4 regions of the Streptomyces sp. NPDC031049 genome follow, and region 1 is predicted to be linked to each of the others. Evidence: riboswitches for the same ligand, from Rfam matches in the RefSeq annotation. Region 1 holds a riboswitch; each other region holds the start of a gene.

Region 1 (7,353 bases):
TCGCCGACCCGCGGCTGTCCAAGAACCCCGCGCACCACGACGAGCCCGCGCACGCCAAGGGCAAGACGGGCATCCCCGGCGAGCGCAAGGCCGAGCTGATGACCCATCTGCTCAACATCGACCCGCCGGACCACACCCGGCTGCGCCGGCTGGTCAGCAAGGCGTTCACGCCCCGCCGCGTGGCGGAGTTCGCGCCGCGGGTGCAGGAGCTGGCCGACACACTCATCGACCGGTTCGCCCCGCAGGGCTCCGCCGACCTGATCCACGAGTTCGCCTTCCCGCTGCCCATCTACGCCATCTGCGACCTGCTCGGCGTCCCGCGCGAGGACCAGGACGACTTCCGGGACTGGGCGGGCATGATGATCCGGCACGGCAAGGGGCCCCGGGGCGGCGTCGCCCGGTCGGTGAAGAAGATGCGGGGCTACCTCGCCGACCTGATCCACCGCAAGCGCGAGGCGCTGCCCGCCGCGCCCGTCCCCGGCGAGGACCTCATCTCCGGCCTGATCCGCGCCTCCGACCACGGCGAGCACCTCACCGAGAACGAGGCCGCCGCCATGGCCTTCATCCTGCTCTTCGCGGGCTTCGAGACCACGGTGAACCTCATCGGCAACGGCACCTACGCCCTGCTCACCCACCCCGAGCAGCGGGCCCGGCTCCAGCGCTCCCTGGCCGCCGGCGACCGCGGTCTGCTGGAGACCGGCGTCGAGGAACTGCTGCGCTACGACGGCCCCGTGGAGATGGCCACCTGGCGGTTCGCCACCCGGCCCCTCACGATCGGCGGACAGGACATCGCCCCCGGCGACCCCGTCCTCGTCGTGCTGGCCGCCGCCGACCGCGACCCGGAGCGGTTCACGCACCCCGACACGCTCGACCTCGCCCGCCGGGACAACCAGCACCTCGGCTACGGCCACGGCATCCACTACTGCCTCGGCGCCCCGCTCGCCCGGCTGGAGGGCCAGACCGCGCTCGCCACCCTGCTGACCCGCCTGCCCGATCTGCGGCTCGCCGAGGACCCCGCCGCACTGCGCTGGCGCGGCGGGCTCATCATGCGCGGACTGCGCACCCTGCCGGTGTCCTTCACCCCGGTGCCCGGGAACGACGCGCCGGCCACGCAAAGGTGACACACGTTCACTTCTGTGATCTTCACGTGATCTGCGCGGCATGAACTTGTGACAAGTGATCGTCTGCCTATACGTTCACGGATCAGCGCGGCGCCGAGCCCCACCCGCCGCGCCGGTCAGTGCTGTCTCCGAAAGGTCTTCGCATGCTCTCCGGGAACGGTCGTCACCGTCGCCCCCGCCAGGCCCCGGCACTCGTCGTCGCCGCCGGAGTCACCGGCTCCGCCATCGCGATCCCGCTCCTCGGGGCCTCCGGTGCCAGCGCGGCCGACGGCACGGCCTGGGACCGCGTCGCCGAGTGCGAGACCGGCGGGGCCTGGAGCCAGAACAGCGGCAACGGCTACTACGGCGGTCTGCAGTTGACCCAGGACAAGTGGGAGGCCTACGGCGGGCTCGCCTACGCGTCGAGCGCCGACCAGGCCAGCCGGGCCCAGCAGATAGCGGTCGCCGAGAAGCTGCTCGCCGCCGAGGGCATCACCGCGTGGCCGACCTGCGGACTGCTCGCCGGACTGGAGAACGACTCGCCCTCGTCGGTCGGCGGCGGCACCGCGGATGACGGGTCGTCGGACCAGGGGAGCGACACCTCCAAAAAGCCCACCTCGCCCACCTCGCCCACATCGGACTCTTCGGATGCTCCGGATAGATCGGGCGAGTCGGGCTCCACCGCCCCGGACTCCGGCTCCTCACCCTCGGCGAGCCCGCCGGCTCCGTCCGGCGCCGCGACGGAGGGAGCGGACGGAGCGGACGGGGCGGACGAACCGGTCGAGTCCGACACGCCCGGCGAAAACGGTTCGTCCAGCGGCTCCGCCTCCGACCCGGCCACCACGAAGCGCGACGACTCGGACAACTCCGGCCACGGCGCCGGTCCTTCGGACCCGGCCGAGACGGGCCAGGCCGGCACCGGCCGCCATCGCGGCGAGAGCGCGGACGAGAGCGCCGGGGGCGGCCGTGCGGACGGCTCGGCCGGGCGGCACGCCTCGCGCGGCGACGCGGCCGCGCGCGACGCCGCGGACGGCACGTACACCGTCCGCTCCGGCGACAGCCTCTGGGGCATCGCGGACTCCCTTGAGCTGAGCGGCGGGTGGCGTGCGCTCTACGCCGCGAACGAGGAGACCGTCGGTGCCGACCCCGACCACATTCTGCCCGGTCAGAAGCTTGCAGTGAGTGCCGAATCGGGCGAAAAGTAGCGGGAGTTCGTGTCCCGGTTCGGGCTTGATGTCGGCTTTAAACGCCGTGAGAGATAGGTCTCAGAAGCCCTGATCGTCTTTGAAAATCCGCGGAGCGCGTGGCTACGGTCATGACCGCTCGCCATTCGCGGGCCCCGGTTGCCGCAACGCCGAATCCTGCCAGCGGCCGTCCGGGAACAGTCGTCGCGTCAAGCGCCGCAGGCAGGAGCGGGGGACCCAAGGTAAGTGCCGCGCAGGACGGTTGCGTCCGAGCGGCTAGGGGTGAAGCCGAGTCCCGCAAGGGACCCGGCCGGGCAACTCAACCGGCCCGAACCCGACAGCTCACCTCGCAGGCGTCGGTGAGGGGATCCAACCATGCTGTTTTCCGGCAAGGGCAAGCACCGTCGTCCGTCCAAGGCCACTCGCGCCATCGCCGTCGCCGGCGTCACCGGCGCCGCCGTCGCCGCCCCGCTGATGGCGGCCGGCAACGCCTCCGCCGCCACCGCCTCCGAGTGGGACGCCGTCGCCCAGTGCGAGTCCGGCGGCAACTGGTCCATCAACACCGGCAACGGCTACTACGGCGGTCTTCAGTTCTCCGCCTCCACCTGGGCCGGCTACGGCGGCACCCAGTACGCGGCCACCGCCGACCAGGCCACCAAGGCCCAGCAGATCGAGATCGCCGAGAAGGTCCTCGCGGGCCAGGGCAAGGGCGCCTGGCCGGTCTGCGGCAAGAACCTGTCCAGCACCCCGTACAACGGTGGCGGCTCCACCGGGACCGGCGGTTCCTCGAACGGCTCCTCGAACAGCTCCTCCGGCGCCACGGAGAGCCGCGAGACCGAGCAGAAGGCCTCCCGTTCGCAGGAGCGCCCGGCCGCGCCCAAGGCCGAGGAGAGCAAGAAGACCGTCACCACCCCGACCGGCAAGAAGGTCGAGAAGGGCGACGGCGAGTACAAGGTGGTCAAGGGCGACACCCTCAGCTCCATCGCCGCCGAGCACGGCGTCGAGGGCGGCTGGGAGAAGCTGTTCCAGCTCAACGACGACATCGTCGAGGACGCCGACCTCATCTACCCGGGCCAGCAGCTGCACCTGAAGTAAGCAGCGGTCCCTCCGCCTCCCGCCCCGGTGCGTCTTCCCCCGTACGCACCGGGGCGGGGTCGCGTCCGGACCGGGTTCCATTGGTCCGGATCTTTTGTTCCGTTCGGAAACAATTTACTCTCGGTTCTGTCCACAGGGTGGGTGACCGGCTGGCCGATCGCCCGGAGCCGGTTAGGCTCATCCCGCAGAGCCCCCACGGCCGGCCCGCACAGCCACCGCGGAACTGCACCAACAGCGTCACATCCCACGAAGGAGATGCTCGTGCCGTCCATCGACGTCGTCGTAGCCCGGGAAATCCTGGACTCCCGAGGCAACCCCACGGTCGAGGTCGAGGTCGGCCTCGACGACGGCAGCACGGGTCGTGCCGCCGTCCCGTCCGGCGCCTCCACCGGCGCCTTCGAGGCCATCGAGCTCCGCGACGGCGACACCAACCGCTACCAGGGCAAGGGCGTCGAGAAGGCCGTCCTGGCCGTCATCGAGCAGATCGGCCCGGAGCTCGTCGGCTACGACGCCACCGAGCAGCGCCTGATCGACCAGGCGATGTTCGACCTGGACGCCACCGACAACAAGGGCTCGCTCGGCGCCAACGCCATCCTCGGCGTCTCGCTCGCCGTCGCGCACGCCGCCTCCGAGGCCAGCGACCTGCCGCTCTTCCGCTACCTGGGCGGCCCCAACGCGCACGTGCTGCCGGTGCCGATGATGAACATCCTGAACGGCGGAGCGCACGCCGACTCCAACGTGGACATCCAGGAGTTCATGATCGCTCCGATCGGCGCGGAGTCCTTCTCCGAGGCCCTGCGCTGGGGCACCGAGGTCTACCACACGCTGAAGAAGGTCCTGAAGAACAAGGGCCTGTCCACCGGCCTCGGCGACGAGGGCGGCTTCGCCCCGAACCTCGACTCCAACCGCGCCGCCCTCGACCTGATCATCGAGGCCATCAAGGAGGCCGGCTACACCCCCGGCGAGCAGGTCGCCCTGGCCCTGGACGTCGCCGCCACCGAGTTCTACAAGGACGGCGTCTACGTCTTCGAGGGCAAGGAGCGCACCGCCGCCGAGATGACCGCGTACTACGCGGAGCTGGTCGAGGCCTACCCGCTGGTCTCCATCGAGGACCCGCTGAACGAGGAGGACTGGGAGGGCTGGCAGACCATCACCGCCGAGCTCGGTGACAAGGTCCAGCTCGTCGGCGACGACCTGTTCGTCACCAACCCCGAGCGCCTCCAGCGCGGCATCGACGACAACGCCGGCAACGCCTTGCTGGTCAAGGTCAACCAGATCGGCTCGCTGACCGAGACCCTGGACGCCGTCGAGCTGGCCCAGCGCAACGGCTTCAAGTGCATGATGTCCCACCGCTCCGGCGAGACCGAGGACGTCACCATCGCCGACCTGGCCGTCGCCACCAACTGCGGCCAGATCAAGACCGGCGCCCCGGCCCGCTCCGAGCGCGTCGCCAAGTACAACCAGCTGCTGCGTATCGAGGAGATCCTCGACGACGCGGCGGTGTACGCCGGCCGCTCGGCGTTCCCCCGCTTCAAGGGCTGACCCCCCGCCCGGGAGGAACCCGTAGGCAGCGTCGTCCGTACGTCCCCGTACCCGGTCCCGTACCGTGTGCGGGGACGTACGCACGTATGAACAGCACCGACGTGAACGGGAGGCGGGCACATGGCGGTGAAGGACCGGGACCGTTTCTCCACCGCGACGCGGATCCGGCTGCTCGGCGAGCAGACCGCGGCCCGCGTCTACCGCTCGCAGACCCGGCGCCAGGCCCGCCGCTCCCGGCTGACCGGTCGGGCGGCGCTGCTCGCGCTCGTGGTCTGCTCGCTCGTGGTCGCGCTCGCCTACCCGATACGGCAGTACATCGCCCAGCGGGCCGAGATCGCCGACCTGGAGCGGCAGAAGGAGCAGGCCGCGCAGCGGGTGGAGGAACTGCGGGACCTCAAGGCGCGCTGGAAGGACGACGCGTACGCCGCTCAGCAGATCCGGCTGCGGCTGCACTACGTGCTGCCCGGGGAGACCGGGTACATCATGCGGAACCCGGACGTGGCCACGAAGTCCCGCGCCGGCCTCGGGGCGGCCGACCGCCCGTTCTACCGCAACCTCCTGGACGGGGTGGACAAGGCCGACGCCGCCGGCCGCTGAGCCGCCCGGGACCGGTCGCGCCCGGCACCGACGAGGGAGCGCGCCCGGCACCGGCCCCACCGCGCGCTCGGCACCGACCGGCGCGCGCTCGACATCGACCAGACAGAAAGACACCCTGAAGACAGTCATGGAAACGCCCCCGCCGCCCACACCGCGCACCGAGCCCACGGACGCGGACGTCGAGGCCTTCAAGCAGCAGCTCGGGCGTCCGCCGCGCGGGCTGCGCGCCATCGCGCACCGGTGCCCCTGCGGGCAGCCGGACGTCGTGGAGACGGCCCCGCGGCTGCCCGACGGCACCCCCTTCCCGACGCTGTACTACCTGACGTGCCCGCGCGCCTCCTCGGCGATCGGGACGCTGGAGGCGAACGGCGTGATGAAGGAGATGTCCGAGCGGCTGGCCGCCGACCCGGTGCTCGCCGCCGCCTACCGGGCCGCGCACGAGGACTACGTCCGGCGCCGCGACGAGATCGAGGAGCTGAAGAACTTCCCCAGCGCGGGCGGCATGCCGGACCGGGTGAAGTGCCTGCACGTGCTGGTCGCCCACTCGCTGGCGGCCGGGCCCGGCGTCAACCCGCTGGGCGACGAGGCGCTCGCGATGCTGCCTCAGTGGTGGCGCAAGGGACCGTGCGTGACGCTCCCGGACGAGACCCACGGCCACGGCCACGACCAGGAGGGGGAGGACGCCCAGTGACCAGGGTCGCCGCCATCGACTGCGGTACGAACTCCATCCGGCTGCTGGTCGCCGACGTCGACCCGGCCACCGGCGGGCTGACCGACCTGGACCGGCGCATGACGATCGTGCGGCTCGGCCAGGGCGTCGACCGCACCGGCCGGCTCGCCCCCGAGGCGCTGGAGCGGACCTTCGCCGCCTGCCGCGAGTACGCCCGGGTCATCAAGGAGCACGGCGCCGAAAGGGTGCGCTTCGTGGCGACCTCCGCCTCCCGGGACGCCGAGAACCGGGACGAGTTCGTCCGCGGCGTCATGGACATCCTCGGCGTGGAGCCGGAGGTCGTCACCGGCGACCAGGAGGCCGAGTTCTCCTTCACCGGCGCCACCAGGGAGCTGACCGGCCGTGCGGATCTGCACCGGCCCTTCCTGGTCGTGGACATCGGCGGCGGCTCGACCGAGTTCGTCGTCGGCGACGCCCATGTGCGCGCCGCCCGCTCCGTGGACGTGGGCTGCGTGCGGATGACCGAGCGTCACCTGGTGCGGGACGGCCGGGTGACCGACCCGCCCGCCGAGGAGCAGATCGCGGCGATGCGGGCCGACATCGAGGCGGCCCTCGACCTGGCCGAGCAGACGGTCCCGCTGCGCGAGGCGCGCACCCTGGTGGGGCTGGCCGGGTCGGTGACGACGGTCTCGGCGATCGCCCTGGGCCTGCCCGAGTACGACTCGGCGGCCATCCACCACTCCCGCGTCTCCCGCGACCGGGTCCGCGAGATCGCCCACCGGCTGCTGCACTCCACCCACGCCGAACGCGCGGCGATCCCGTCCATGCACCCGGGCCGCGTCGACGTGATCGCGGCGGGCGCGCTGGTGCTGCTGGCGATCATGGACCGCATGGGGGCGGAGGAGGTCGTGGTCAGCGAACACGACATCCTGGACGGCATCGCGTTCTACGCGGCGAGCGACTCGCCCTCCTAGCCCCTCCTCGCCTTCCCGGGCTCGCGCCCCTTCCTTCCCGGGCGGCACGCCCACCTCGCCTCCCGGGTTCCTTCCTGGGCCCGGCGCCCTCATGAGCCCGGCCGCCTCATGGGCCCGGTGCCCTCATGGGCCCCGGCGCCACCCGGCCGGGAGCGCAGGCGCCGCCGCCGGGGCGGGGGCGTGGCCTCCGG
Region 2 (7,353 bases), on a different contig from region 1:
GTGATCGCACCGACCGTCGTGCCGGACTGCTTGGGGTCGATGACGAGCCGGTAGGCGTCGCGTCCGGCCACCCGGGCGGTGCCGTCCACGGTCACGGACGTGGTGTCGTCGGCCGCCTTCAGCGCCTCCTCCGCGAAGTCCTTCGGAGTGGCCGGCATCTCCTCGCGGGACTTGTCGGCCCGGTCGGAGACGGTGGCGTGGTAGACCTCGTTGGACTTGCTGTCGTAGCCCCAGACGTCCTTGCCGTCGTGGATCAGGCTGTACTCGGCGGCGTCCTGGAGCAGGGACACCTTGTGCCGGTCGGGGCCGTCGACGGCGACCCGCAGCGTGTGCGTGCCGGAGGCCAGCTCCGTCAGACGGGCCGACGGGTCGGCGGCCGAGCCGTCCTCCCGGCCCGCGCCGGGGCCACCGGACATCAGGCCGCTCTCCAGACCGCCGAGGTCCGGCAGCCCGAGGTCGGTGCTGATCTTCACCGTGCCGGAGAGCTGCTCGACGTCCGACTCGGCTATCTTCTCGATGAGTTGCTGCGCGGTGATCTCCGGCAGGTCGGGGTCCCCGGAGTCGGCGATCGCGGGAACGAGCCCGATCGCGGCTGCCGCCACGCCCATCACCGTGACCGGGACGACGTACCGCGCGGCCTTGCGCCGCCGCTCCGCCCGGCGCTCCTCGTCCTGTCCGGCGGTCGTGATGCCGTCGGATTCGTACGGTGCCATGTGTGCCCTACCTCCGTCGTCGGCGGCGGCTGACTCGAGACCTCGCACTCGTCCACCCCTTGTGCCGCCATTCTCACCCGAATCGGTGAGGAGTGGTGTTTTCCGTGGTGTCCATCTGACCAAATCGGCCGCCGCGAAGCGTCAGCCCGCGGAGCCAACTCCGCGTACTGCTGGGGTATGACACCGAGGGAGTGAACCTCCCCCGACCAGTAGGGGTCTCGTGGCGCACGTCACACGTGCGGGAGGGGAAGGGGGAGCAAGCGGAAGGGGAAGCGGGAGAAGAAGGGGCGGACGCGAGAGAAGAAGGGGGCGACCGCGGCCGGGATCAACCCGCCCGGTGCACCACCGCGTCGCACAGTTCCACCAGCGCGGTCTTGGCGTCGCACTCCTTGAGCGGGGCCAGGGCGGCGCGGGCCTCCTCGGCGTAGCGCACGGTGTCCCGGCGGGCCTGCTCCAGCGCGGGGTGGGCGCGCAGCCGGCGCAGCGCCTCCGCGTGGCGCGCGTCGTCGGTGAGGTCGGAGTCGAGCAGCTCGCACAGGGCGAGGTCCTCGGCCCGGCCCAGCCGGGCGGCCCGCTCGCGCAGCCGCAGCACCGGGAGGGTCGGGATGCCCTCGCGCAGGTCCGTGCCCGGGGTCTTGCCGGACTCATGGGAGTCGGAGGCGATGTCCAGCACGTCGTCCGCGAGCTGGAAGGCGACGCCGAGCCGCTCGCCGTACTGGGTGAGCACGTCCACGACCGTCTCGTCGGCCCCGGACATCATCGCGCCGAACCGGCAGGAGACGGCCACCAGCGAGCCGGTCTTGCCGCCCAGCACGTCCAGGTAGTGCTCCACCGGGTCACGGCCGTCCTGCGGCCCCGCCGTCTCCAGGATCTGGCCGGTGACCAGGCGCTCGAACGCCAGGGCCTGCACCCGGACCGCCTCCGGGCCGAGGTCGGCGAGGATCTGCGACGCCCGGGCGAACAGGAAGTCGCCGGTCAGGACCGCGACGGAGTTGCCCCAGCGGGTGTTCGCGCTGGGCACGCCGCGCCGCACGGCGGCCTCGTCCATCACGTCGTCGTGGTAGAGGGTGGCGAGGTGGGTCAGCTCGACGACGACGGCCGACGGGACGATCCCGGGGGCGTAGGGGTCGCCGAACTGCGCCGAGAGCATCACCAGCAGCGGACGGAACCGTTTGCCGCCGGCCCGCACCAGGTGCTGGGCGGCCTCGGTGATGAAGGGCACCTCGCTCTTGGTTGCCTCGAGCAACCCTTCCTCGACAGCCGCCATCCCGGCCTGGACATCGGCTTCCAGAGCCTGGTCCCGCACGCTCAGCCCGAACGGCCCGACGACGGTCACGAGGGGTCTCCTGTCTGCTGGTGTCTACTGGCGGTTACCCGGTTTGTCGATAGGTCGCTGCCATCACTCGAGTCAGCGTATCCGGTCACGTTTCGATCACCGCTAGCGCCCACCGCTACAGGCCGGTCGGTATCGGATCATGAACGGTATGTTTTTGATCAGGTGATATGAGCAAATTTTGATCGATATCGACGGGCGCGCGCGACCGCGACGCGCATCCGGTACCCGGGACGCCCACGGCGACACGCCGGCATCCGGGCGCGGCCCGGGAGCCTCGACGCGGCAAGGCATCACCCACCCCCACGCGAAGGATCGCCCGTACGTCGCCCCCGGCCGCCCTGGCCTCCCACCGAAGATCACTCTCCCCCTCCGCGTCCCCTTCTCCAACGCCCGGCCGTCCGTGAACGTCACCCGCGCGAGGCGCACGCCGTCGATCCCAAGCACGGGTGGGCGGTTGAGGGATAGTTGGGCGCATTGCCCGATTTGCCACGCTTGTTGAGGCGGGTGAAATGGCTCACGCGCCACACCCGGCGCGCCACCACCCCGCACCACCCTGCCTCCCGCTGCCCGTACGTCAGTTGAGCCTTGCACTCGCAAAGGATCAAGCATCCCAAAGGCGATGGATCATGGGCAAAGGGCGGGTTGTGTGAATCCTGCACTTGTTCCGGACATGTGCCCTCGCATACGTTCCCGGCCTGTCGGGCGGACGCCGAGTCCTGCCACCGCCCGGACGGACAACCGACGACCGACCAACTCACGCACGGCAGGAGCGGGGGACCCAGGTAAGTCGCCGCGCCGGTCGCCGACCGGAGCGGCTCGGGGTGAAGCCACGCCCGTCAGGGCGCGGCCGGGCACCTCCCGCCCGAACCCGACAGCTCACCTCGCAGGCGTAGGAGAGGAACCTTTCGCATGCCTGCAACCGGCACCATCCGCCACGCCCGGATCTCGCGCATCGCCCGCAAGCTCACCATCGCCGGCACCGGCGCCGCCGTACTGGCGCTGCCGCTCATCGGCGCGACCAGCGCGTCCGCCGCACCGTCGGCCGCCCCGGCCGCCGCGCCCGCCGCGTCGACCGCCTACTCCAACAACCTCGACGGCTGGATCCGCCAGGCGCTCGACGTCATGGCCCAGCACGGCATCCCGGGCTCGTACCAGGGCATCCACCGCAACATCATGCGGGAGTCGTCCGGCAACCCGTACGCCATCAACAACTGGGACATCAACGCGATCAACGGCACCCCGTCCAAGGGTCTGCTCCAGGTCATCGACCCGACCTTCCGGGCCTACCACGTGCCGGGCACCTCCTGGGACCCGTACGACCCGGTCGCGAACATCACGGCGGCGTGCAACTACGCGGCCGACCGGTACGGCTCGATCGACAACGTCTTCGGCCCGTACTGAGCAACGGGGACGGCCCGTCACCCGTCACTCCACGACCGACTCACCCCCGTGGAGACGGACTCATCGCCCATACGAACGGGCTCAGCCCCCATACAGTCGTTCGAGGACGACGGCGATGCCGTCGTCCTCGTTCGACAATGTGACCTCGTCCGCCACCGCCCGCAGCTCGGGGTGGGCGTTGGCCATCGCCACTCCGTGGGCCGCCCAGTCGAACATCGGGATGTCGTTCGGCATGTCGCCGAACGCGATCGTCCGCCACGGGCTCACCCCCAGCCGCTCGGCGGCCAGCGCCAGACCGGTCGCCTTGGTGATCCCGCAGGGCTGGAGCTCCACGGTCCCCGGTCCGGACATCGTGACCGTCGCCAGCGAACCGACCACCGCGCGCGCGGTCGCCGCCAACTGGTCGTCGGACAGGTCCGGGTGGCGCAGCAGCACCTTGCTGATCGGCGCGCTCCACAGGTCGTCGCGCCGGCCGACCCGCACGGCGGGCAGCGTCGGGTGCGGCATCAGGTAGCCCGGCTCGATCAGTGTCAGTCCGTCGACCCCGTCCTGGTCGACGGCCGCGTACACCTGCCCCACCTCGGCCTCGATCTTGCCCAGCGCGGTCTCCGCCAGCTCCCGCTCGAGGGTCACCGACCACAGCAGGCGGTCCGCCCCCGCGTCGTACACCTGCGCACCCTGCCCGCACACCGCGAGCCCCGTGCAGCCAAGGTCGGCGAGGAGCGGCCGGACCCTGGGCGCCGGTCGTCCCGTCACCACCAGATGCCGCGCACCCGCCCTGGCCGCGCTCGCGAGCGCGGCGAGCGACCGGTCGGACACGGTGTCGTCGCCTCGGAGAAGCGTTCCGTCGAGGTCGGTGGCGACGAGGGCATATGCGGTGGGGTCCATGATCAGAGAATACGGACATCGCGTCCCCCCGACTCACCCCCGGAACGCTTGGGCACAGGAAGGCACCGCTCGCGGACAACAACAGGCGCACACGAGGACGTTTGTGTCCGAATACTGACGCATCGGGGGCTACAGCCGATTAAAGGACTGTGCAAGGCCTCTGCACCGATTGGCAACAACATGGTCCGCTACCTACCGTCCGGGCTCCCCCCGGGGGTACCTTCCTTGTGTCCAGGGGGGACTTGATCGGGGGGTCGAGTTGAGCGTCGGACGCGTGCGTGTGCTGAGGCCCGGGGAGCTGGGCGAGGGGGAGAAGGAGCACTGGCGGGAGCTGCGCGCCAAGTCGCGGGCGCCGCGCAACCCGTTCATGGAACCGGAGTTCACCGGTGCCGTGGGGCGGGTGCGGCCCGGGGCGCGGGTGGCGGTGTTGTACGACGGGCGGGAACCGGCCGGGTTCCTGCCGTACGAGCGGGGGCCGTTGGGGCAGGGCCGGGCGATCGGCCTCGGTGTCTCGGACTGCCAGGGCGCGGTGCTGCCCCAGGGGCTGGTGCCGGACACGCGTGCCCTGCTGCGGGCCTGTTCGCTGTCCGGTTTCGCCTTCGACAACCTGGAGGCGGAGCAGGACCTGTTCCTGTCGTACGCCGCCGAACGGCATGCCGCCCATGTCATCGACGTGGAGCGCGGCTACGCGGCGTACGAAGAGGTGCTGCGGGCGCGGTCGCCGAAGTTCCTGAAGACCACGCTGGCCAAGGAGCGGCGGCTCGGCCGCCAGGTCGGGGACGTGCGGTTCGTGTTCGACGAACGGGACCCGGCCGTGCTGCGCACGCTGATGGCGTGGAAGTCGGCGCAGTACCGCAGGACCGGGCGCCGGGACCGGTTCGCCCAGGAGTGGATCACCCGGCTGGTCGGCGGGCTCGCCGAGACCCGGGCGCCGGAGTGCACCGGCACGCTCTCCGTGCTCTACGCGGGCGGCCGGCCGGTCGCCGCCCACTTCGGGCTGCGCTCGGCGACGGTGCTGGCCTGCTGGTTCCCGGCGTACGACCCTCAGTACGCGAAGTACTCGCCGGGGCTGGTGCTGCATCTGCGGATGGCCGAGGCCGCGGCGGCCGAGTGCATCGGCCTGCTCGACATGGGGCGCGGCGCCGCCGAGTACAAGGACTCGCTGAAGACAGGTGAACTGGCCGTCTACGAGGGGGCCGTGATCCGCCCCGGGCCGGGCGCCGTCTGGCAGTGGCTCGGCCGCGAGCCCGCGCGCCGGGCACAGAGCTTCGTCCGCACCCGGCCACGGCTGGCGTCGCTGGCGGTACGGACGTTGAGGGGCGCGGCGCGGCTGCGCAGGCCGTGACGGCGGGCGGGGAGCAGGCCAGCGAGGAACGGGCAGGCGGGGAACGGGCAGGCGGGGAGCAGGCAGGCGACAGGGGGTGGGCACATGGCCGGGGCATGGCGCGCGCGGCGGGAGCGGCCGGGGGGCCGGCGGGGGAAGCCTGGGTTCGGGTGGGTGAGGCCTGAATTCGGGTGGGTGAGGCGTGGGTTCGGGTGGGTGAGGCCTGGGTTCGAGCGGGTGAGGCCTGGGGTTCGGCGGGAGATCGAAGGGTTCTTGAGCATCGGCCCGGTGCAGGTCGCCGAGCTGCATCTGAGTGCCGACGGGGCGCGGCTCGGTCCGGGGCCGGGCAGTGCGCCGGTGACGTCCGGCGACGTGTTCGTCCTGGTCCGGCGGGCGGGGCGGCCCGTCGGCACGCTGGTCGGCACCGTGCCGGAGGGCGCCGACGCCACGGAAGTGCTGGCCGCGCTCGCGCGGGACCTGCCCGAGCCGCGGGGCACGGACGCCCGGCGGGCGGAGGACGTGGACGCTCAGCCGACCGACGACACCGCCGCCCGGCAGGCCGAGGACACGGCCGCGGCGACCGGGCGGGCGCCGTCCGCCAGTGTCGTGGTGGCCACCAGGGAGCGCGCCGGCCAGCTGGCGCGGGCCCTCGACTCGCTGCTCGCGCAGGACCACCCCGACTTCGAGATCGTCGTCGTCGACAACGCGCCCGTGACCCGGGACACCCGGGAGTTGATCGAGCGCAAGTACGGCGAGCGCGTGCGGTACGTGTGCGAACCGGTGCCCGGCCTCGCCGTCGCGCACAACGCCGGGCTCGCGGCGGTACGGGGCGAGGTGACCGCCTTCACGGACGACGACGTGGTCGCCGACCCGCGCTGGCTCACCGAGCTGACCGCGCCCTTCGCCGCCGACCCGGCCCTCGGCTGCGCCACCGGCCTGATCCTGCCCGCGCGGCTGCGCACCCCGGCGCAGGTGCTGCTGGAGAGCCACGGAGGTTTCGCGAAGGGCTTCGCGCCACGGACGTACGACCCGGCCGATCCGCCCGCCGACGAGCCCCTGTTCCCCTTCACCGCCGGACGGTTCGGCTCCGGGGCGAACATGGCGTTCCGTACGGCGGCGCTGCGCTCCGTCGGCGGCTTCGACCCGGCCACCGGCGCGGGCACGCGCGCGCGTGGCGGCGACGACCTCTACGGCTTCGTCCGCGTCCTCGCCCAGGGATACCGGCTGCACTACACCCCGGCGGCCCTGGTCTGGCACCACCACCGGGAGACCTGGCGGGACCTGGAGACCCAGGCGTACGGCTACGGGGCGGGCCTGACCGCCTATCTCACGGCGCTCCTGGTGAACCGGCCCGCCCTGCTGCCGGCGTTCCTCGCCCGCCTTCCGCGCGGCCTCGCCCACGCCCGCGCGCTGACCGCCGTGCGGGATGCGGACGGGGGCGGGGCGCCGGCCTCCGAGGGGGCCGGGACACCGGCGTCCGGCGGGGCGGCCGGGGCGTCGGGGGCACCCGGGCGAGCCGCGGCGCCGGGCGGGCATGACGCCCGGCACCATCCCTGGCCACGGCGCCTGTCCCGACTGCAACGCCGGGGCATGCTGTACGGCCCCGTCGGCTACCTGCGGGCCCGCAGGGCGCTGCGCACGGCCCGTCCGGAGGGGCGATGAGCGAGGGTGTGAGACGGGAGCGGGGGGCC
Region 3 (7,353 bases), on a different contig from region 1:
TTCGCGCCCCGTCCCGCCCACCGCCCGCTGACCCGTTTCGAGGGCCAGGGACTGGACAAGGGTCATGTGGTGAACGACCTGCTCTTCCGCCGCGTACACCCCAGCCGATAACCACCGACCGCCCCGGGTACCTGAAGCCGGCTCCTCCCGCCGCACCGCGGGCGGCGCCCTCGTCTCGTTAGGGTCGATGCCGTGGCCACCTGCCCTCCGTCCGCCCACCGCGCCCTGCACTGGTGGCAGCACGCCCGGGTGCGGCACGGCGCGCTGACCGCCCTGCTCGCCCTGTCCGGCCTGGTCATCCTGGCCCTGGTCCGCGAGCAGACCGGAACGCAGGGCTTCCTCGTCGGCCTGGGACTCGCCGTCCTGCCCGTGCCCCTCCTCCTGGCCGCCTTCCGCTGGCTGGACCGGGTGGACCCCGGCCCATGGCACAACCTGCTGTTCTCCTTCGCCTGGGGCGCCTGCGCCGCCGCGCTGATAGCGATCGTCGCCAACAGTTTCGCGACCCGCTGGATAGCCACCGCCACCGCCGACCCGACCGGCGCCGACACCCTCGGCGCCACCGTCATAGCCCCGGTCGTCGAGGAGACCGCGAAGGCCGCAGCGGTCCTGCTGGTCTTCCTCTTCCGCAGACACCACTTCACCGGCATCCTCGACGGCGTCGTGATAGCCGGCGTCACCGCCACCGGCTTCGCGTTCACCGAGAACATCCTCTACCTCGGCACCGCCTTCGGCACCGACCAGCTCACCGGCGGCCAGGGCATCGCCTCCGTCACCGCGGCGACGTTCTTCGTCCGTGTCGTGATGTCGCCGTTCGCCCACCCGCTCTTCACGGTCCTCACCGGCATCGGCTTCGGCATCGCCGCGATCGCCCCCGCCGCCTGGCGCGTCCGCCGTCTGCTGCTGCCATCGGCCGGCCAGCTGCTCGCGATGGGCCTGCACGCCCTGTGGAACGGCTCGGCGTCCTTCGGCGAGTACGGCTTCTTCGCCGTGTACGCGGCCTTCATGGTCCCGGTGTTCGGGCTGCTGACCTGGCTGGTGATCCGGACCCGGCAGCGGGAGCTGCGCACGGTGCGGACCGAGCTGCCCGTGTACGTGGCGGCCGGCTGGCTGGCACCGGCCGAGCCGTTCGCCCTCGGCTCGATGCGCGCCCGCCGCATCGCCCGCGAGTACGCCCGCCGCCACGCCGGGAAGGCGGCGGCACGGGCGGTGGCGGAGTACGAGGCGCACGCGACGTCGCTGGCCCTCCTCCGGCACCGGGTCGGCCGGGGCGGGGCCGGCGCCGACTTCGTCGTACGGGAGGGCCGGCTGCTGGAGGAGCTGTGGCGCCGCAGGGAGGCGGCCCGCCCGGCGCTGGACTACGCGGCACGGGCCACGGCGCCTCCGGTGCCGGTGCTGACGGCCCACGCCCTGCACTGGCCGGCGTACGTCCCGCATGCGCCGTATGCAACGTATGCACGGTATGCACCACACGGAGCGTATGCCTCGCGTGCACCGCATGCGCCCTACGGCCCGTACGGGCCCCCGCCGGCCTCCCACCAGCCGTACCGCCCGTGAACCGGAACCGGCAGCCCTGACGTCGGGGGGTTTGCCGTCAGGACCGCCGGGGTTCGGTGCGGGGCGGCCGTCAGGGGTTGAGGCCCTTGCTCCGCAGCCAGGCCAGCGGGTCGACCCCGCCGCCGTCCGCGGTGTGCACCTCCATGTGGAGGTGGGCGCCGGTCACGTTGCCCGTGGCGCCGACGCGGCCGATGACGTCTCCGGTGGTGACCTTCTGGCCGACGCTGACGCTGATGGAGGACTGGTGGGCGTACCAGATCTCGGTGCCGTCGTCGAGGGTGAGCACCGTCTTGTAGCCGTACGACCCGTCCCAGCCGGCCGACGTGATGGTGCCGCTGTGGACCGCCTTGAGCAGCGTGCCCGTGGGGGCGGCGAAGTCGAGGCCCGTGTGGTAGCCGGAGGACCAGTAGGCGCCGGCCTGACCGAAGGTGGAGGAGATGGTGTACGAGGAGGTCGGCAGCGTGTACTGCTTGGCGAGCTGGGCCAGCCGTTCGGCCTCGGCCTTCTTGCGGGCCTCCTCCTCGGCCTTCTTCTTGGCCGCGGCGGCCTTGGCCTCGGCCTCCTGAGCCGCCTTCTCGGCGGCCTCCGCGGCCTTCTTCTCGGCGGCGGCCCGGGCCTCGGCGGCGGCCTTGCTCTCGACCTGCGCCTGCTGCTGCTCGGCCTGCGCCAGGATCCGCTCCCGCAGCGACTCACCGGCGTCGGCGGCGCCCTCCTCGGTGTCCGCGGACGACGCCACGGCGACGTTGCTGAGCGGCGTCGCGGAGCCCTCGGGGGCCTTCTCCTCGTCGGAGATGAGGGAGCCGACGTTCGGCAGGTCGGGCATGGAGATCGACACCGGCGGCTTGCCGGTCTGCGCGCTGGCCATACCGCCCGCGCCGACGGCCGCTATGACACCGACGCCGAGGACGGTGGAGCTGCGGGCGAGTCCGCCGCGCTGCTTGGCGACGCGGTGCCGGCCGCGGACGGGGCGGACGGACTCCGCGGTGGGGTTCCACTCCTCCCACGGGCCCTCGTCGCGGGTGGGCGCGCCGTAGGCGAAGGTGTCGCCGTCGCGCTGGCTGGGCACGAACGGGGCCTCGGGGGCAGGCCGGTTGGACGCCACGTGGGCGTACTCCTTTCCTTCCTTCTCCGCCTACCGGGTTAGCTGACGGGTTCGGAGCAGGAAGGTCTCCTACGCGCGTAAACGGGCCGTGTCTCCACGGCGGCATACGCCCGATTCACCCCAAGGTGGTGGTTCCCCGGTTCCTGTGCATCTCTGCGCAGGATTCGGCGCGTGCGCACGGAGCCGCCTTCTGTGACGGCTGGGACGACCGCGCTGCGTTATCGAACGTTAATAGACCCGGGGCTCTTATTCCAAGCCGTTCCTCTTGATCATTAACGATTTCGGCACGGACGCATGCCTCACGACCGGCGAAAAACGGGCGACTTGACCGCACCTCAGCCCGCCCTCGCCCGCCATCCTTCACCCCTCGACGCCTGACGGTATATCAGTTGTTATGCGGAGGGCGCCTGGCCGGTCACCGCTCGTGACAATGATCAAGGGCGGTGCGGCCGGCGCACCGCGAGCAGCGCCATGTCGTCCGCCATGCCACCGCCCGCATGCCGGCGCACGTCCTCGGCGAGCACGTCGAGCAGCTCGACGGGGTGGCCGAAGACGCGTCCGGCGAGCCGCTCCCGGGGATCGTAGAAGGCACCGCGGGCGTCACGGGCCTCGGACAGCCCGTCGGTGTAGAGCAGCAGCGTGGCCCCGCCGGGGAAGCGGGCCTCCTCCGCGCGGTCGGGCCAGACGCCCAGTTCCCCCATGCCGAGCGGCAGGGCGGCGTCGCGGGCGGTCAGGGTGCGCAGGGCGCCGTCGGCGTGCAGCAGCAGCGGTGGTGGATGGCCTCGGTTGACCAGGCGCACCACGCCGTCGCCGTGCGGGAGTTCGGCGAGGACGGCGGTGGTGAAGCCCTCGAAGTCGTCCAGCCCTTCCCGGCGGGCGCCCTCGCGGGCCAGCGCCCGCTCCAGCCGCTGCGCGACCGCCTCCAGCGTGGCCTCCTGCTCGGCGGCCTCCCGGAACGCCCCGATCACGACGGCCACGGCCCCCACGGCGCCCATGCCCTTGCCGCGCACGTCCCCGACGATGAGCCGGACGCCGTGCGGGCTGTCCTGCACGGCGTACAGGTCGCCGCCGATGAAGGCGCCCGCCTGGGCCGCCTCGTAGCAGGCCGCGATCTCGAAGCCGCCGATCCGCCCGGCGGGCTCGGGCAGCACCGCCCGCTGGGCGGCCTCGGCGATCTCACGGGCGGAGGCGAGCCGCTCGCCGGTGCGCCGGACCAGCGCGTTGACCAGGACGGCGAGGACCGCGACCGTCGCGATCGTGACGAGCTCGGTCATCGAGTCGATCTGGTGGGCGACGCCGAGCGTGAGCTGCAACGTGACCACCACGGCGACGGTCGCGATCCCGGTGAGCACGGTGCCGCGCCGCGAGTAGAGCGGGGCCGCGGTCAGGGGCGCGGCGGTGTAGAGGGGGCCGGCGGTGAAGTAGCGGGGGGTGAGGAGGTCGTACACGGCGCCGACGGCGATCAGCAGCACCGGGAGCAGGCGCACCAGCGTCCGCACGGCGGGCCGCCGCCGCCACGGGGCGCCGGCGGCGGGTACGGGCGGCGGATGAGGGCCGGGGCCGGACCTGCGGCCGGGATCGTGAGCCCCTTCGTGAGGCCTTGCGTACGGACGGCCGTACGGCCTCTCGTCCGGCCCCCCGTCCAGATCACCAGGCCGCACCAACTCGTCTCCCGCCACGCGCACGTCCATGCCGCTTGCCGTCCCGCCCGTCCAGGTTTGCCGGACCGGGGGCGGGGAGCGAGCGGTGAGGGCCGACCGGATGACGCACCGACGCCGAACGCACCGACGGCCGGAAACCCTGATGGGTCCCGGCCGTCGGCCTTCAGTAGCGGGGACAGGATTTGAACCTGCGACCTCTGGGTTATGAGCCCAGCGAGCTACCGAGCTGCTCCACCCCGCGTCGTTGTGTCACCAGCATACGTCATCCGCGGGACCCGAAGCACACGGGTTTCCCGTGACCTGCCCCACCACCCCCGCAGGCCCCCTGTCACCGCCCCGGATTGTCCGCGTGGGTCAGCGTCTCCCAGGAGACGAAGAGATCGTCGGTGCCGGCCGGCCGCGTCTTCACGGCGAGCTTGTGCGCGTCGGGGACGGAGTCACCGAGCCGGTTCTCCAGGTGGTTGAGGAGCACCTCCAGGTCGGGTCCCATGTTCCGCTCGACCTTGCCGCCGCACAGCCACTTCGGCGCGGAGCCGGCCAGCTGGTGGCGGGCGTGCAGGGCGAGCGCGGCCTTCAGCCGGTCCTCGGCCTCGCCGTACAGGTCGACGCCCTGGTGCCACGCGGTCTCGGCGATGTGCGCGGCGGCGGCGATCGAGTAGCCGACGTGCGCGAAGTTGCGGCACGTCTCCTGGGTGACGCCGTCCTTGTACACCGTCTGGCCGAACCAGTACGACGCCAGCTGCTTCGGCGTGGCGATGGTGCTGCCCGCGGGGGTGAGCGGCAGCTTGCCGTCCTTCTCCAGGTAGAAGTAGGCGGGCACCCGGTCCCGGAAGCGCTCCAGGGCGTCGTTGAAGGCCTTGTGGTCGTCGAGAAAGACCGCGGCGGAGACGGCGCCGTCGGTCATGATCAGGTCCCAGTTGCCGTTGAAGTCGGGGACCTTCTTCGTCAGTGCGGGCAGATGGGCGGTGCGCAGCATCTTCTCGAACCGCCGCACCCGGTCGGCCGGCCAGCCCCCGCCCGGTGTGTGCCGGACGATCTCGGCGGCGCGGGACCAGGTCGAGGCGGTCCACCCGGCCTGGAGCCCGGCGTTGTCCCCGGTGTGCTCGGTCAGCTTCGCCGACCAGGCGTCCATGATCTGCCGGGCCTTCGCCGCGTGCTGCTCCTTGCCGGTGACGGCGAACAGCAGGGCCTGGGTGTAGGCGGCGATGGCGTCCTCGCGCTCCTCCTCGCAGCCGCGGCCCGCCTCCTTCCCCGCGGGGCAGAAGACCGTGGCCGCCGGCCGGGGCCGGTGCCTGTAGGAGCCGTAGTCGCTGTCCCGCATGCTCAGGTACGCCGTCAGCCAGGGTTCCTTCCCGGCGGTGGCGTTCTTGCGTACGGTGTCCAGCTGGGCCTTGGTCACGAGGACACCGGGGTGGGTGAACTCGGTGTCGGCGGGCAGCGTGCGCACCATCGACCGGCTGCCCGGTTCCTGACCGCACGCGGCGAGCAGTCCCGCGGCGAGAATCCCGACGACCAGGGCCGTCGCCCGCCTGCCCACTGACCTCATTGCCACCTCCGCGTCGGCCTCCGGGACGGTCAGTGGCAGCGTGCCCGGGGCGGTGGCGGGACGCAGGTCGGGTTGGGCCGATCGGCGGCCCCGGGAGGGCGGCTGCCGGGCGGGCGGACAGGCGGACAGCTGCCGGACAGGCGGGCGACTGCGGACAGGCGGACGGCCCCGGGCGGGCGGGGTTACCGGGTCGGTCCGGTCAGCCCAGCAGGTGGTGGTTGGGCGCCTTGGCCCGCCCGGCGTACTCCTCCAGGACGATCACCTCCGCGCCCCCCGCCGCCAGCACCCCGCTCCCGTCGGCGCCGGCGACGAACGTGTCCGGCTCCCGCCACGCGGTCACGACCCGGCGCACGCCGGCGTCGAGGATCAGCCGGGCGCAGGGCGCGGGGCGGGAGGCCCGGCGGGCGCAGGGTTCCAGGCTGCTGTACACCGTCGCGGTGGTGAGCCTCGGGTCGGCCGGGTCGACCTTGGCGAGGGCCGCCTCCTCCGCGTGCACGACCGGGTCCCCGCCCTCCCGGGAGTGCCCGCGCGCCAGTTCCGTGCCGTCGGCGGCGACCACGACCGCCCCGACGCTGAACGCCGTCGTGGACGGCGGGCACAGCTCGGCCAGTTCGCAGGCGAGCGCCAGCCAGTGCCGGTCGGCGGCGGAGGCGAGGGCCCCGGTCCCGGGAGCCGTGGGCAGGTACCGCATGAGGACGACGTCCTCGATCCGCCGCGTCTCCACCAGGCGCAGCCGGCCGCGCTGGTAGCCGCCGGGACCGAAGAGGCGGGGCGCGTCCGGGTCGCCGACGAACAACGGCGCGAGCACCAGCTGGAGTTCGTCGGCGAGGCCCTGGAGCAGCAACTGGGTGTGGACGGTGCCGCCGCCCTCCACCATGAGCCGCCGTACGCCCCGTTCGTCGTGCAGGTACTCCAGTACGGCCCGCCACTCCACCCGCGCGCCCAGTGCCACGACGTCGGCCGCGAGTCCCAGCGCCCGGGCCCGTTCGGCGCCGCCCTCGGTGGTGAGGACGGCCTTGTCGCCGCCGGTGTGCCAGAAGTTCGCCGCCGGGTCCAGCTCACCGGTGCCGCTGACGGTGACCTTCAGCGGGTACTCCGGCCGGCCTGCGGCGACCCGGGCGGCGCGCCGCTCGGGGGAGTTGACCAGCAGCCGCGGATTGTCGGCCCGGATCGTGCCGGCCCCGACCAGGATGGCGTCCACGGAGGCCCGTACCTCGTCCACCCGGTCGAAGTCGGCCGGTCCGGACAGCAGCAGCCGCTCGGGACCGGTGTCGTCCAGGTAGCCGTCGAGGGAGACGGCGGCAGACAACAGCACGTAGGGCAGGGGCATGGGCGGGCTCCGGGCAGTGGGCGGAAGCGGGCGGGCGGGTGGTGGCGTCGCGGACAACGCTACGTACCGCCGGGCGGGCGCACCGCACCGGCCGTGCCGCTGTCGCGGGAATCCGGGCGCGCCGGGTGCGCCGGATACGCCGTGTGCGGCCCACGCGCTC
Region 4 (7,353 bases), on a different contig from region 1:
GCCCGCGCAGCCGCCTCCCGATCCACGGCACCAGGTACTCGCGCGCCCACTGGACGTCGTCCCGCCGGACGTCGAGGGTGCCGCGCGGCGGCAGCGGCGGCCAGGGCTGGTCCGGGTCGGCCGGCACCGGCAGCCCGAGCACCTGCCCGGCGCGCAGCGCCACACGCGTGTGCCCCTCGGGCGACAGGTGCAGCCGGTCCGCGTCCCAGGCCCGCCGGTCCTGCACGCTGCGCAGCGACCACAGGTCGAGCACCGGGCAGCCGTACCGGTCGGCGACGGCCCGCACATGCCCGTTGTAGGTCGCGATCTTGCCGCGCAGGTGTTTGAGGACGGGCACGCCGCGGGTGTCGAAGCCGGTCGTCACCATCACCGTGCCGGCGACCGCGGTCAGCCGGGCGACCGCCCGTTCGAACCGCTCGGCCACCTCGTCCGGGTCGCTGCCGGGCCGGATGATGTCGTTGCCGCCCGCGCAGAAGGAGACCAGGTCCGGGGCGAGTTCCACGGCCCGGGGCACCTGGTCGGCCACGATCTGGTCGAGCAGCTTCCCGCGGACGGCGAGGTTGGTGTAGCGGAAGTCGCCCTCCGGTCGCCGGTCCGCGAGCAGGACGGCGAGGCGGTCGGCCCAGCCGACGAACGCCCCGTCGGGGCCGGGGTCGCCGACGCCCTCGGTGAAGCTGTCCCCCACCGCGACGTACGACCCGATCACTGATCTGCTGTCACTCTTCGAATCGTCTGCCACGTCGCACCATGATTCACCCTCGAATGTGACCTACGCGACCGTAGGAAGGGGTTGACGAGCGGTGAGAAAGACCACGCCCCGCCGCACCTAAAGTGTTCGCCAACTCCGGAATATCCGGCGGGGTCTTCCGGCCCCGGACGCACCGAAGGCCGGACCCGGGGATCGGGATCCGGCCTTCGGTGGCGCGAGAGACCTGAGCGTCAGAGGGAGACGCCCTTGGAGCGCAGGTAGGCGACCGGGTCCACGTCGGAGCCGTAGTCCGGCGTGGTGCGGATCTCGAAGTGCAGGTGCGGTCCGGTGGAGTTGCCGGTCGAGCCGGAGAGGCCGACCTGCTGGCCCGCGCTCACGGACTGGCCGCTGGAGACGGAGAGCGAGGACAGGTGGGCGTACTGGGCGTAGTGGCCGTCGGCGAGCCGGATGACGACCTGGTTGCCGTAGGCACCGGCCCAGCCGGCCGAGACGACGGTGCCCGAGCCCACGGCCTTCAGGGAGGTGCCGGTGGGGACGGCGAAGTCGACGCCGGTGTGGTAACCGCTGGACCACATGCTGCCCGACTGGCGGTACGGCGTCCCGAGGGTGCCGCCCGGCACCGGGGAGGCGAAACCGCTGGAGGCGGTGGAGGTGCCCGCGGACTGGGCCTTGGCGCCCTCGTCGGAGGACTCCTGCTGCGCGGCGCCCGAGGACGACTTCTCCTGGGCGGCAGACTTCGCCGGCTTGTCCGACTTGCTCTGCTTGCTGGACTTGCCGGACTTGCTCGACTTGTCCGCCATACCGGCGCCCGCCTCGGCCTTGCCGCCGATGGTGAGCTTCAGGCCCGGGTGGATGAGCGACGGGTCCTCGCCGACGGCCTGGAGGTTGTCGGCCCACAGCTGCTGCCAGCCGCCGGCGACGTCCTGCTCGTCGGCGATCTTCGCGAGGTAGTCGCCGGCGCGCACGGTGTAGGTGCTCTCGTCCGAGGACTTCCCGGCCTGGTCGAGGTTCTTGCCGGCGGCCTTCTGCTGGGCCACCGGAAGGGAACTCACGGCCTTTTCGGGCACGTTGTGCGCGGGAGCGGCGTGCGCTCCGGCGGCGCCGATGAACGGCAGCGCGAGCGCGGCGCCACCGGTGGAGGCCGCGGCGATGGTACGGGTCAGACGCTGGGTCTTGCTGCGACGGTGCTTACCCTTCGCGGGCATGGCGCATTCCTCTCCGGCGCCTGCGAGGTGAGCTGTCGGGTGCGGGCTGGAGATGCCCGGCCGTGCCGAAGCGCGGCTTTACCCCTAGCCGTTCCGGGAACCGGAACAGGCGGTTGTACCTGTGGGTCCCCCGCTCCTGCCGTGTACGGGTGATGGATGGGTGCGGGCTCCGGTCGGCGGCAGGATTAGGCGTCCGTCCGGATCGGTGGTGAACGTAAGGGACCAAGACGCACAGGAACAAGCGGCGGTTTCCGGATTCGGGGATTTCGCTTGATCCTTTGCCGGAATGCGCCGTCACACTCCGTCGATTCCTGGGCCGCCGTCACCCGCAAACATCCTTGAAAAGCACGTGAATTACGTGGACATGACGGGCAACGCACCGTCACGGATATGACGCTCCTCACGCACCCGTCCGCCAGCCTCCCTTATTCCAGAGCGAGTTGGAATGAAGGCACCAATTCGGACAGAAGGCCTGAAAGACTCAATGGAGAATTATCCGGTCGCCGTTCCTGCCGTTCCCCTGCCTGTGGACAACTCATTGCCCCAGGCAAGGGATGCCGTATCGTCGAGTCGGTGCCCGTCGACGAGCAGCGCCGGCGGGGCGGAGTGGGAGGAGTCCCCGTGACGCAGCAGGTCCCGTCGACCGAGCCGGAGCTGTCCGGTGTGCGCAATTTCCGTGACGTGGGCGGACTGCCGACCGCGGACGGCCGGCGGGTGCGGTACGGAGTGCTGTACCGCAGCGGTCACCTCGCGCACGCCACCGCGGAGGACGCCGCGTTCCTCGGCTCCCTGGGTCTGCACACGATCTTCGACTTCCGCAACGCGGCCGACCAGAAGCTGGAGGGCCCCGACGTCGCGCTGCCGGGCGTGCGCAATGTGAACCTGCCGCTGTCCGACCCCGCCGACGGCGCCGAGTTCTGGAAGATGATCCGCGACGGCGATCTGGACCAGCTCCGGGAGATCCTGGCGGACGACAAGGGCGCCCAGCGGATGATCGCCTCCTACCGCATGATCATCAAGGAGCGCACGGCGGAGCACTCCCAGGTGCTGCACGCCCTCGCCGAGGACAGCGTCCCCGCCCTGATGCACTGCGCGGCGGGCAAGGACCGGGCCGGTCTCTCGGTGGCGGTGACGCTGCTCGCCGTGGGCGTGGAGCGCGACGCCATCGTCGAGGACTACCTGAAGTCGGGCGCCGCGCACCGCCGCTACAAGGTGCGTCGCGGCGGCGACTCCGCCTCGGCCTACTCCCCCGAGGTCATGGAGCTGCTCAACCCCCTGTTCGACGCGCGCGCCGAGTATCTTCAGGCGGCCTTCGAGACGATCGAGGGGACCTGGGGCGGCGTCGACGGCTACCTGGAGCAGGGCCTGCGGATCACCCCCGAGACCCGGCAGCGGCTGCGCGAGCGACTGCTCGACTGACCCCGGCTCCCCGGGGCGCGGCGCTTTGGTCCCCGGCCCCCCGGCCGGGGCCGCCAGGCCGGCGCCGGCTACTTGGCGCCGACCTCGAACAGCAGGTAGACGAAGGCCGCGAAGACGTGCCCCACGGCGATGTAGACGATCAGCCGCACCCACAGGGCACGCGGGAACTTCTCCTCCATGTCGCTCATGGCGTCTCTCCGGTGGTGGGGCCGAGGCACATCGTGGCCGCGGGGCTCTGCAACAGGGTGTGGACGAACAGCAGGTCGACGCCGTCGGTGTCCATGGCGGCGATCCGGTGCGGGGTGAGCGAGTCGAAGTGCGCGCTGTCGCCGGGCACCAGCCGGTGCACGGTGTCGCCGAGCCGCAGCCGCAGCCGGCCCCGCAGGACGTGGAGCCACTCCTCGCCGGGGTGCACGCGCACGATGTCGCCCTGCGACCCGTAGGGCGCGTGGACCCGCAGCGCCTGCATCCCCCGCCCGGCGGCGCCGGCCTGCCAGTACGTCCAGCCGCCCGCCGGCGTCGGCTCCATGTCGGCCGCCCGGACGACCGCGTCCTGGCCCGCGACGGTCTCGCCGAGCAGCTCCGAGACCGTCGTACCGTAGATCCGGGCCAGCGCGAGCAGCATGGGCAGCGACGGCTGGCGCTGTCCGGTCTCCAGCCGGGAGAGATGGGCGGGCGACAGCCCTGCGGCACGGGCCGCCGCCTCCAGGGTGAGGGCGGCCCGCCGGCGCAGGGACCGCAGCTGCGGTGCCACGACGGACACCGCGTCGGCGGCTCCGTCCGGCGGCGCGGACTCGGGAGTGCTCATGCCTCCATTGAGCCCGACGTTTGCCCAAGGGGCAATTTTCTTGCCTGGGAGGCAAAGGCGTCCCTCAGCGGGGACATGGGCCGGGTCAGGGCCCCGGGTGGCGCCCGGCCCCGGGTGCCCCTAGCGATTGGCCACCGCCTGCTTCACCAGTGTCCTGCCGAAGTCCCACACCAGGCCGCCACCGTTGTGCGCGTCGTCCATGACCTCGGTGAAGGCGTCCACGAACCGGTCCACCTCCCGCTCCCCGACGATCAGCGGCGGGATGAGCTTGATCACCTCCAGGTGGTCGCCGGAGACCTGGGTGAGGATGCGGTGCCGGTGCAGCAGCGGGGCGACGACCATCTGCGCGAACAGCCCCTTGCGGGCCGCCTGGAGCATGGTCCACCGGCTGCGCAGCTTCATCGACCGCGGCCGGCCGAACTCGATGCCGACCATCAGTCCCCGGCCGCGCACGTCGGACAGCAGCTCGTAGCTGTCCACCATCGCCGCCAGCCGGGACTTCAGCCGCTCCCCCACGGCCGCCGCGTTGGCGACGATCTCCTCGTCGTCCATCACGGCCAGCACCGCGAGCCCGGCGGCCATGGCCTGCGCGTTGGAACCGAAGCTCGCCGAGTGCACCAGCACGCGGTCCATCGACGAGAACACCTTCTTGAAGATCCAGTCCTTGCCCAGGGTCGCGCCCACCGGCACGTACCCGCCGGAGAGCGCCTTGGCCACGCACACCAGGTCCGGTTCGACGCCCTCCTCGTCCTGGTAGGCGTAGAAGGTGCCGGTCCGGCCGAGGCCCGTCTGCACCTCGTCCGCGATGAGCAGCGCCTTGTGCCGGTGCAGCAGCTCCTGGGCGGCGCGCAGATATCCGGACGGGGCCTCGTGCACGCCCTTGCCCTGGATCGGCTCCACGATCAGCGCGGCGACGTCGCCCCTCTTCAGCTCCCGGGCCAGGGCGTCGAGGTCGCCGAGCGGGACGGCCGTGTCGGGCAGCAGCGGGGCGAAGCCGTCCCGGAACCCGGCCTCGCCGTTGACGGACAGCGATCCGGTCGTCAGCCCGTGGAAGGCGTGGTCGCAGTACAGCACCCTGGGTCTGCCGGTCGCGTACCGGGCGAACTTCAGCGCGGTCTCCACCGCCTCGGTGCCGCTGTTGCCGAAGAACACCTTGTCGAGGTGCGGGCTGTACGACAGCAGCCGCTCGGCCAGCAGTCCGGGCAGCGGCGGGCAGTCGAAGCGGGTCAGGTCGGCGAGCGAGGCGTCGAGCACGTCGTGCAGGGCCTTGCGGACGACGGGGTGGTGGCGGCCCAGGCCCATCACCCCGAAGCCGGCGAGCATGTCCAGGTAGTCGTTGCCGTCCGCGTCCCAGAAGTAGGCGCCCTCGGCGCGCTCGTAGACCTTGTCGAAGCCGATGGTGCGCAGCATGCGCGGGAGCTGGTGGTTGACGTACCTGCCGTGCAGCTCGTACCGCTCGGCTCCGCGCTCGGCCAGCAGCGCGCCGAGGTCGAACTCCTTGGTCATTCCGTTTCTCCTTGCGCTGACGCGACGGGTGGGTCGCCCCCCTGTTTCCGCTGCTCCGCGACGGCCAGGCTCGCGCTGATCCGGCCGGCGATCTCGACGGGGGTCAGCCCGATGTCGGCGAGCACCTCGGCGCGCTTGGCGTGCGCGAGGAACCGCTCCGGGATGCCGAAGCGCCGCACGGGCACGTCGACCTCGGCGTCACCCAGCGCCAGGGCGACGGCCGAACCGACGCCGGCGGCCCGGCTGTTGTCCTCCACGACGGCCACCAGACGGTGCCGCGCGGCCAGCGGCGGCAGGGCCGGGTCGACGGGCTTGACCCAGCGCGGGTCCACCACGGTGCAGCCGATGCCCCGGGCCTGGAGCAGCTCGGCGGCCCGGAGGCAGACCGGCGCCATCACGCCCACGGCGACGAGCAGTACCTCGGGCCGGTCCGCGGCGTGCAGGACGTCCATGCCGCCGACGCGGTCCACGGCGGGCACGGCCGGGCCGACCGACTCCTTCGGGAAGCGCAGCAGCGTCGGCGCGTCGTCCACGGCGACCGCCTCCCGGAGCTGGGCGCGCAGCTGGTCGGCGTCGCGGGGAGCGGCGATGCGCAGGCCGGGGACGACCTGGAGGACGGACAGGTCCCACATGCCGTTGTGGGAGGGGCCGTCGACGCCGGTGACGCCGGCCCGGTCCAGGACGAAGGTCACGCCGCAGCGGTGCAGGGCGACGTCCATCAGCAGCTGGTCGAAGGCCCGGTTGAGGAAGGTGGCGTAGACGGCGACGACCGGGTGCAGCCCGCCGGTCGCCAGCCCGGCGGCGGACACCGCCGCGTGCTGCTCGGCGATCCCGACGTCCCAGACCCGGTCGGGGAACCGCTCCGCGAACCGGCCGAGTCCGACCGGATGCAGCATGGCCGCCGTGATGGCGACGACGTCCTCCCGTTCCTCCCCGATGCGCACGATCTCCTCGCCGAACACCGACGTCCACGACGGCCCGCCGGAGGGGGCGAGCGGGGCGCAGGTCAGCGGGTCCATCACCCCGACGGTGTGGAAGTGGTCCTCCTCGTGGGCGAGGGCGGGAGCGTAGCCGCGGCCCTTCTCGGTCAGGCAGTGCACCAGCACGGGCCCGTGGAAGCGTTTCGCGCGGCGCAGCGCCGACTCGACGGCGCCGATGTCGTGGCCGTCGACGGGGCCGACGTACTTCAGACCGAGGTCCTCGAACAGGCCCTGCGGGGCGAAGGCGTCCTTGAAGCCCTTCTTCGCACCGTGCAGGGCCTCGTAGACGGCGTTGCCGACGACGGGTGTGCGCTGGAGGACGTCCTTGCCCCAGGCCAGCATCCGCTCGTAGCCGTCGGTGGTGCGCAGCGTCGCGAGGTGGTCGGCCAGACCGCCGATCGTCGGGGCGTAGGAGCGCTCGTTGTCGTTGACGACGATGATCAGCGGCCGGTCCTTGGCGGCCGCGATGTTGTTCAGGGCCTCCCAGGCCATGCCGCCGGTGAGCGCGCCGTCGCCGATGACGGCGACGACGTGGCCCTCCTCCCCCCGCACCCGGCGCGCCTTGGCCAGGCCGTCGGCCCAGCCGAGGGCGGTGGAGGCGTGGCTGTTCTCGATGACGTCGTGCTCGGACTCCTCGCGCGACGGATAGCCCGACAGGCCCCCCTTGCCGCGCAGCTTGGAGAAGTCCTGGCGGCCCGTCAGCAGTTTGTGGACGTAGCTCTGGTG

The links. A riboswitch is a leader RNA that binds a small molecule or an ion and turns the genes downstream of it on or off. The one in region 1 is predicted to bind cyclic di-AMP.
Region 2: linked by a shared signal. The riboswitch ahead of ACZ45Q_RS28700 (transglycosylase SLT domain-containing protein) and the one ahead of ACZ45Q_RS25515 (transglycosylase family protein) in region 1 are both predicted to bind cyclic di-AMP.
Region 3: linked by a shared signal. The riboswitch ahead of ACZ45Q_RS22005 (M23 family metallopeptidase) and the one ahead of ACZ45Q_RS25515 (transglycosylase family protein) in region 1 are both predicted to bind cyclic di-AMP.
Region 4: linked by a shared signal. The riboswitch ahead of ACZ45Q_RS13675 (M23 family metallopeptidase) and the one ahead of ACZ45Q_RS25515 (transglycosylase family protein) in region 1 are both predicted to bind cyclic di-AMP.

What each region holds. Positions count from the first base shown of each region.
Region 1 is NZ_JBVIGC010000016.1:98,915-106,267, forward strand. It holds gene ACZ45Q_RS25505 (cytochrome P450 family protein) at 1-1,121, shown strand, start outside; gene ACZ45Q_RS25510 (LysM peptidoglycan-binding domain-containing protein) at 1,265-2,305, shown strand; cyclic di-AMP (ydaO/yuaA leader) riboswitch at 2,489-2,655, shown strand; gene ACZ45Q_RS25515 (transglycosylase family protein) at 2,660-3,379, shown strand; gene eno (phosphopyruvate hydratase) at 3,641-4,921, shown strand; gene ACZ45Q_RS25525 (FtsB family cell division protein) at 5,042-5,518, shown strand; gene ACZ45Q_RS25530 (DUF501 domain-containing protein) at 5,646-6,209, shown strand; gene ACZ45Q_RS25535 (Ppx/GppA phosphatase family protein) at 6,206-7,162, shown strand; gene ACZ45Q_RS25540 (PP2C family protein-serine/threonine phosphatase) at 7,252-7,353, opposite strand, start outside.
Region 2 is NZ_JBVIGC010000021.1:8,313-15,665, forward strand. It holds gene ACZ45Q_RS28690 (LolA family protein) at 1-713, opposite strand, end outside; gene ACZ45Q_RS28695 (polyprenyl synthetase family protein) at 1,039-2,049, opposite strand; cyclic di-AMP (ydaO/yuaA leader) riboswitch at 2,786-2,954, shown strand; gene ACZ45Q_RS28700 (transglycosylase SLT domain-containing protein) at 2,959-3,450, shown strand; gene ACZ45Q_RS28705 (HAD family hydrolase) at 3,532-4,338, opposite strand; gene ACZ45Q_RS28710 (GNAT family N-acetyltransferase) at 4,613-5,683, shown strand; gene ACZ45Q_RS28715 (glycosyltransferase family 2 protein) at 5,942-7,324, shown strand.
Region 3 is NZ_JBVIGC010000013.1:15,892-23,244, forward strand. It holds gene trmB (tRNA (guanosine(46)-N7)-methyltransferase TrmB) at 1-111, shown strand, start outside; gene ACZ45Q_RS22000 (PrsW family intramembrane metalloprotease) at 193-1,554, shown strand; gene ACZ45Q_RS22005 (M23 family metallopeptidase) at 1,625-2,656, opposite strand; cyclic di-AMP (ydaO/yuaA leader) riboswitch at 2,669-2,836, opposite strand; gene ACZ45Q_RS22010 (PP2C family protein-serine/threonine phosphatase) at 3,091-4,155, opposite strand; tRNA gene ACZ45Q_RS22015 (tRNA-Met) at 4,485-4,558, opposite strand; gene ACZ45Q_RS22020 (alginate lyase family protein) at 4,646-5,863, opposite strand; gene ACZ45Q_RS22025 (dihydrofolate reductase family protein) at 6,063-7,193, opposite strand.
Region 4 is NZ_JBVIGC010000007.1:712-8,064, reverse strand. It holds gene ACZ45Q_RS13680 (SGNH/GDSL hydrolase family protein) at 1-706, opposite strand, end outside; gene ACZ45Q_RS13675 (M23 family metallopeptidase) at 940-1,914, opposite strand; cyclic di-AMP (ydaO/yuaA leader) riboswitch at 1,919-2,076, opposite strand; gene ACZ45Q_RS13670 (tyrosine-protein phosphatase) at 2,536-3,333, shown strand; gene ACZ45Q_RS13665 (DUF6126 family protein) at 3,402-3,521, opposite strand; gene ACZ45Q_RS13660 (helix-turn-helix domain-containing protein) at 3,518-4,141, opposite strand; gene ACZ45Q_RS13655 (aspartate aminotransferase family protein) at 4,262-5,647, opposite strand; gene dxs (1-deoxy-D-xylulose-5-phosphate synthase) at 5,644-7,353, opposite strand, start outside.